3 regions of the Pseudoalteromonas sp. PSi26 genome follow, and region 1 is predicted to be linked to each of the others. Evidence: predicted binding sites of a transcription regulator. Region 1 holds the regulator's gene; each other region holds the start of a gene.
The links. The regulator sigma-54, encoded in region 1, starts transcription at its own class of promoters, with help from an activator protein. The targets are predictions, from matches to a motif close to GTTGGCACGNNNNTNGNNT.

Region 2: the regulator sigma-54 is predicted to act here: its motif matches at 1,063-1,081, upstream of ACFI34_RS05735 (hemerythrin domain-containing protein).
Region 3: the regulator sigma-54 is predicted to act here: its motif matches at 1,418-1,436, upstream of ACFI34_RS15420 (TorF family putative porin).

Annotation. Positions count from the first base shown of each region.
Region 1 is NZ_JBHNYT010000016.1:75,267-77,540, reverse strand. Features, by position in the region: gene lptB (LPS export ABC transporter ATP-binding protein) at 1-275, shown strand, start outside; gene ACFI34_RS15935 (RNA polymerase factor sigma-54) at 345-1,844, shown strand; gene hpf (ribosome hibernation promoting factor) at 1,871-2,158, shown strand; gene ptsN (PTS IIA-like nitrogen regulatory protein PtsN) at 2,163-2,274, shown strand, end outside.
Region 2 is NZ_JBHNYT010000004.1:88,781-91,054, forward strand. Features, by position in the region: gene ACFI34_RS05730 (hypothetical protein) at 150-512, shown strand; gene ACFI34_RS05735 (hemerythrin domain-containing protein) at 600-1,025, opposite strand; gene ACFI34_RS05740 (tetratricopeptide repeat-containing diguanylate cyclase) at 1,220-2,274, opposite strand, start outside.
Region 3 is NZ_JBHNYT010000015.1:101,328-103,601, forward strand. Features, by position in the region: gene ACFI34_RS15410 (Bor family protein) at 1-209, shown strand, start outside; gene ACFI34_RS15415 (Bor/Iss family lipoprotein) at 206-535, shown strand; gene ACFI34_RS15420 (TorF family putative porin) at 629-1,315, opposite strand; gene ACFI34_RS15425 (hypothetical protein) at 1,597-2,274, opposite strand, start outside.

The DNA.
Region 1 (2,274 bases):
CTTTAGCTGCAGATCCAAAGTTTATTTTGTTAGACGAACCATTTGCCGGTGTTGACCCTATCTCAGTATTAGATATTAAAAAAATTATTGAACACCTAAAAAACCGTGGTATTGGCGTATTAATAACAGACCACAATGTGAGAGAAACCCTTGATGTTTGTGAAAAAGCCTACATTGTTTCTCATGGGGAACTGATTGCTTCTGGTACCCCTGAACACGTATTAAATGATAAAACTGTACGCGATGTATATTTAGGCGAGCAATTTAGGCTGTAACATTTACGCCTTATTTATAAGCATCTGCTAGTATTAATTATAACAACTTAAAAGGATTGTTAGAGATACATGAGGCAATCACTACAGCTGCGCATGGGCCAGCAACTTACAATGACACCTCAGTTGCAACAGGCTATTCGCTTGCTGCAATTAAGCACATTGGATCTTCAGCAAGAAATACAAGAAGCGCTCGACAGCAACCCATTACTTGAGGTTGAGGAGCAAGACTATGCCGATGACCTTGCGGGCAAAAATGAGCAAAAAGCGGATAACGATGAAGTTACAGTAAGCGCATCTGCCGATGAAGCCCCCAGCGAGTTCGAACAAGACAGTGGTGAAGCCCTTGCTAAAGATACCGTAAGTGACGACATGGCAATGGACGTTAGCTGGGATGAGTACATGAGTGCAGCCCCTGCATCCTCTTCAGGCCCAATGCCTGAAGATGAGTCTATATATCAGGGCGCATCAACTGAAACGCTTCACGAGTACTTAATGTGGCAATTACAATTAACGCCATTTAGCCCTACAGATGAAGCCATTGCTATTGCAATAGTTGAAGCGGTGGATGATTCAGGCATACTGACACTCAGTTGCGAAGAGATTTTAGAGAGCTTTAATCAAGATAACGACGATGACGTTGAGGTTGAACTTGATGAAATAGAGGCGGTTTTAAAGCGCATTCAGCTATTTGACCCAGTGGGTATTGCAGCACGAAGCTTACAAGAATGTTTATGTATTCAGTTAAATCAGTTTGATAAAGGCACCCCTTTTATTGATGAAACAAAAATGATTTTAACCGAGCACATAGATTTGTTAGCTGCTCGCGACTACCGTACATTAATGAAAAAAACGAAGCTCAAAGAAGATGAGCTTAAAGAAGTAATGACACTTATTCATACGCTTAATCCAAAGCCTGCAGACACAATAGTGCGAGAAGAGTCTGAGTATGTAATACCTGATGTGTCGGTTAAGAAAATTAAAGGCCGCTGGGTAGTTGAACTAAACCCAGACAGCATGCCAAAAATTCGTGTAAACAGTCAGTATGCTGCAATGTCGCGTACAGTTAAATCGAGCGGTGATAGCCAATTTATTCGCTCACATTTACAAGAAGCTAAATGGTTTATAAAAAGTTTAGAAAGCAGAAACGACACGCTTTTAAAAGTGACAAACTGTATTGTAAAGCAACAACAAGGCTTTTTTGAACACGGCCCAGAAGCCATGAAACCTATGGTTTTAAATGATGTTGCCGAAATGGTAGAAATGCACGAATCAACAATTTCGCGTGTAACTACTCAAAAGTATATGCACACACCGCGTGGAATATTTGAGCTTAAATACTTTTTCTCAAGCCACGTAAGCACCGAAAATGGTGGGGAATGTTCATCTACAGCGATACGTGCACTTATTAAAAAATTAATCGCAGCAGAAAACTCAGCAAAACCATTGAGTGATAGCAAAATTGCGGATATATTGGCTGAGCAAGGAATTAAAGTAGCAAGACGTACAATCGCAAAATATCGCGAATCTCTTGCTATTCCACCGTCAAATCAGCGAAAGAGCCTGATTTAAGACGCTAAACAAAGAGGGTAATGCTTATGCAACTAAATTTAACTGGTCGTCATGTAGAACTAACTGATTCATTAAGAGACTATATAAATACCAAATTTGCGAAGCTAGAAAGGCACTCTGATCATATTAATAATGTTCATGTCATTCTTGATATAGAAAAATTAAATCAAAAAGCAGAAGCAACTATTCATGTAAGTGGTGCTGAACTATTCGCATCCACTGAACATCAAGATATGTATGCAGCGATTGATTCACTGATTGACAAGCTTGACCGTCAAGTCATTAAACACAAAGAGAAGCTTGCTCGACACTAATATGATGAAACTAAGTTCACTTATATGCCAGGACTGCAGCAAAGCTGCGGTCCTTTTTAATAGTAAAAAAAGAATTTTAGAGTTTATTAGCGAGCTTGCTCACGATAAATTACCGT
Region 2 (2,274 bases), on a different contig from region 1:
TACCAATTCGCATTAAATCTTAATAGTCTGAAATTATTCATAGCTTATACGGTCTTGTTCAATTCTTGGTTTATTTATATATTTTTAAACGAAATTTTATGGCAGGTTCTTTAAGTAGCGATGTTCAAAGCCGTCTACAGTAGTCACTTTTGTCGCTTCGTTTAGGTGTTTTTATAGTAATGATAATGTGGACTCTCGATAAGTTTGTGAATCCGGGTCACAGTGTACGTATATTCGAACACTTTTATGGGATTAGTGGCCTAACTGACGTTATTGCTTATGTATTGGGCGCGCTTCAGCTTATTTTAATGTTGGCATTTTTAGCAGGGATCAAAAAACGAATTACTTACGGTGTGGTTTTTATAATGCATGGTTTGTCTACGTTGTCATCGTATAACCAATATATAGATGGATTTAATAACTTATTATTTTTTGCAGCGAGGCCAATGTGGGCAGCGTGTTTTACGCTGTATTTATTACGTGACCAAGACACTAAATTCACATTAAAGTAGCGCGCTTATACAAAGAAATGGTTATAAGCTAATTAGCTTATAACCAAAAGTACACAGGGAGGTGTATGAATTTGTTACCTGCAATGGTTAGTGCATTGCGTCGTTGTATTTATTGCCTAGGCGCTCTTTTTGGCCTTCAGACAGCGCTTTACCCGCTAGCTGAAATACCTCATGTTCTTCTTCATCTAAATGATGATGCACTAAATGGTGTAATTTTTTAGCCTCGACCAACCATGCCGACGAGCTCATTTCGGTGTCTTCAAGTTGCTCAATTAATTCGTCTATTTCGTGGTGTTCGGCAACGCTGTGACGGGCTTTTTCTTGTGTTAAGTCTTCACAAATTAATGGATTATAAAAGTAGCGTTCTTCAAACTTAGCATGTTCTTCTAGCTCTGTTTTTAGCTCATCCATTAAGCTATGACGTTTTTTTGTGTCGCCCTTGGTTTGAATTAGCGCGTCAACTAGTTTGCGTTGTTTATCATGGTCATTACGTAGTGCTTCAAAAATATTCATAAATCATCCTAATCAATTACGTTGCTTGTAACGATTGAAGCAAACGTAGTGCCATAGTGTAACCTTATGAAATTAATTGGTTTTATACTTGGTGTGTTTGTTAGGCTGTTTCATCTATGTATTTTTTACAGACAAGAGGGTGAAATAATTTCTTACTTACTAAGCGTGCTGATATTTGCTGAGCCCTAATGCGTCTAGGGCTGCTCTACATTAACTTGATTGCGGCCACTTTGTTTGGCTTTATAAAGAAGTTCATCAGCATGGATGATGAGTTTTTCAAGTGAGCGATTAGAAGAGGAGCTAATTGCTGCACCTGCGCTAAAAGTAATCGTTTCTGCGTTTTTTAAGCCTTGTATTTCACTACAATAATTAATTAGCGCATTAGCAATAGAATCGAATGTTGTTTTAACGCTTTGTTTATCTACTGTGTTTAAAACAAATAACCATTCCTCACCACCATAGCGACCAAATTGGTCGTCATCAGCAAGTGTATTTTGTGCTGCACGGGCAAAAGCTTTAAGAACGGAGTCACCCACATCGTGGCCGTAAGTGTCGTTAATGTGCTTAAACAAATCTAGATCGACAATGGCAATTGTAGCATTGCTTTGCTTAAGTTTTTGAGCCGCTTTTTGCATAATACCACGTCGATTTAAACTACTCGTTAAGTAGTCAGTCAGCGCAATGTTATAATATTTTTTACGTTGTAGTACTTGTTTATAAATAAGTAATAACGACATAATAACTAAAATAAACGCAATTGTTGCGCTTAACCGCCAAATTATTTTTTGTTGATACTCTTCTTTGGCGAGTAATTCGTTAATGTTTTTGTCGTATTCTAGTTGGAGAATTTTTTCTTCTTTTTCTTTTACTTCAAATTTTATTTGCAGCGTTTTAATATTTGTTTCGCTGGTGGCTTCGTAATGCTTTTTCATAAATGTAAGCATTTGCTCCATTGCGTCAAATGCATCGTCTGTTTTGTTGAGGCTTCGTTTTAACTGGTATCGCTTTTGAAGGTAATCGGCTTTATAAATGCTGCGGCTAAAATCATCGATCATCGAAAATACTTCATCGTTCATTTTATCGGCTTTTTCAAGTAAACCTTGTTTTTTATAAATATCTAGCATCAATATCATCGATGCGAGTTTCATATCACCTATTCCGGCTAGGTGGGCAACCTCAATATTTTTTGTGGCTAAGGCGAGCGCATCTTCGTAATTTTCTTGTTTGTATAAAATATTAGCAATTGAAT
Region 3 (2,274 bases), on a different contig from region 1:
ACGAAGATAGCCGTCCATTTTATTTATGGGGATTAGTAGGAGAGGAACGTGTGGATGTAAAAGAGATTTGTACAGATACACAAGCTGCTCAAATGCAGTCGCAGCAAACATTTAGCGATGGTGCATTGAGTTTAATTACGCTAGGCATTTATTCACCACATACCATAAAGGTATGGTGTGAAGAGCAAAATACGCAGGAGGCGTTATGAATCTTAAATTAATTTTAGGCAGTATTACTTTTGCTATGTTAACTGGTTGCACAAATATTTACTTTGATAATGGTGTACCTGAAAAAGTTAATAACCAGTCGCACAATAGTTCTCAGTGGCATCATAATTTTGCGTTAGCTTTGTATGAGGGATCTGATGCGGTTGATTTGAGTGAGCATTGTCCACAAGGACAATGGCAAACGGTGCACACGTATAAGTCATTTAGTAATGGAGTAGCGGAGGTTGTAGTTAATCAGATAGGCCCGGCTTGGTACCCTAAAACAGTTGAAGTGAGCTGCACTAAGGTACCTTTTAAATCTGAGTAATAATTTAAATACAACCCAATACAAAGAAAAGATGCTAGGTGCTAAAAAAAGGGCCAAATGGCCCTTCAGTTGCAGCAAGTAACACATGTTTGTCTATAGGCTGAAGTCTACAGCGTAAGCAACGTAAACTTTTACATCTGACTCGTCCATATCAGTGTCTGATACGCCAAATGTGAATCCATCTTTTGATACAGACACACCGTAATCAATGATGTCTTCGTCACCAATAAAGTCGCCAGAGTAATGACCTATGTGTAAAGCCATTTCTGTACCATTGCTGCCTACGGTAAAGCCGTAATCAGCTGTCAAATAAAGTGAGTCACCAAAGTCTGTACCGTCGCCACTTGCAGCAGATGTAGCAAGCACTGATGCACCAAAGGTAAAGCCTTCAACACTGATGCTACCGTAAATTTCTGAGAAATCAGCATCTGCGCTTGATGCCGCGTCTGGGTAAGCATAATAAATGTAACCTACATCGTAGCTAACACCTTCGCTAATATCGCCACCAAAGCCTGCGTAAAAATCTAGCTCGTAGGTCATTTCGTCAGCCCAAGATGCATTAGATACCCATGTACCAGCATAAAACCCAGATTCGTCAGCGTAATCAATACCACCAGAGATAGCTGCGTCACCGCCAGTTTGTTCTTGTCCACGCCATAAGTAATTTGAGGTAGCAGCTACATTCGCAGATACTTCAGCATTTACTGCTGTTGATGTAAGTGACGTTGCAGCCATTAATGCCACTGCGCTAAAAGCGATTGTTTTTTTTAGTTTTAACATGTTCCATTTCCCGTTATATGAATTTTTGCATAGGAAGGCTTTTATTATGTATGACCGTAGCCTTTTGATTTATGCGTTTTTATTGTTTAACTGAGAATAGAATTGCACTGTGTGTGCCAGCTTGATTTATTTTGTTTAAAATTTAAGTTTTATTATTTATTAACAATGACTTGTGTTTTGGATGGGTGGTTAAGATTATGAGGAAGAAATATTCTATCGCACATCGCTGGTGCATAAAATAATCAAGCTGCACCATGAAAGTACAGCTTGTTTAGAATTATTTAGCCAAATATGGTGCGCATTAGACTAATTGTTTCGTTTACACTGCGACCTTTTTGAACTTCGCTGATTATTGAGTCGCGTTTGCTACGAATATGCTCAGGAATATCATCGGCGGCCAAAGCGCGGTCAACTAAAATTTCAGCCGACTCTTTACCTCTGCGTTGTGTTTTACCCGTTTTAGTGGCGCTACGTTTTGGTTTATTGAGTAATTTAATGTAGTTAGAGCTATCTGGTGTTTTATTATCTGCGTAATAAAAAAAGCACGGTATAAGCGCTTTAATTGACACTAATTGCTCTTCTAATTCATTTGAAGCATTTGCCATTTTGTACCATGACATAGCTTGAATGCCTTTTACAATATCTTGCCAGTAACGCTCAAAATCACTATTTTTAAGTTTTGTAACCGCAAGTGCTGAGCACAATGCGTCTAAACGGCTATTTGTAATTGGCGTAAAAATATCAGGGCGACGCATTGCAAGTAGTCGTGTTGCCGGAGCAAGTGTTGGTTTTTCACTGCTATCAGTAAATATTTTGCTATAAGCAGCTACAAACTGTTGGTACTCGTAATGGGTAATGTCACCTTCAAGAGGAATATTAGCCAGTGCGTCATCAAACGCACCCGGTAAATCACCAATGAGTTGGTGGAAAACTTTAGCACTCTTAGTTGATGCAAACCA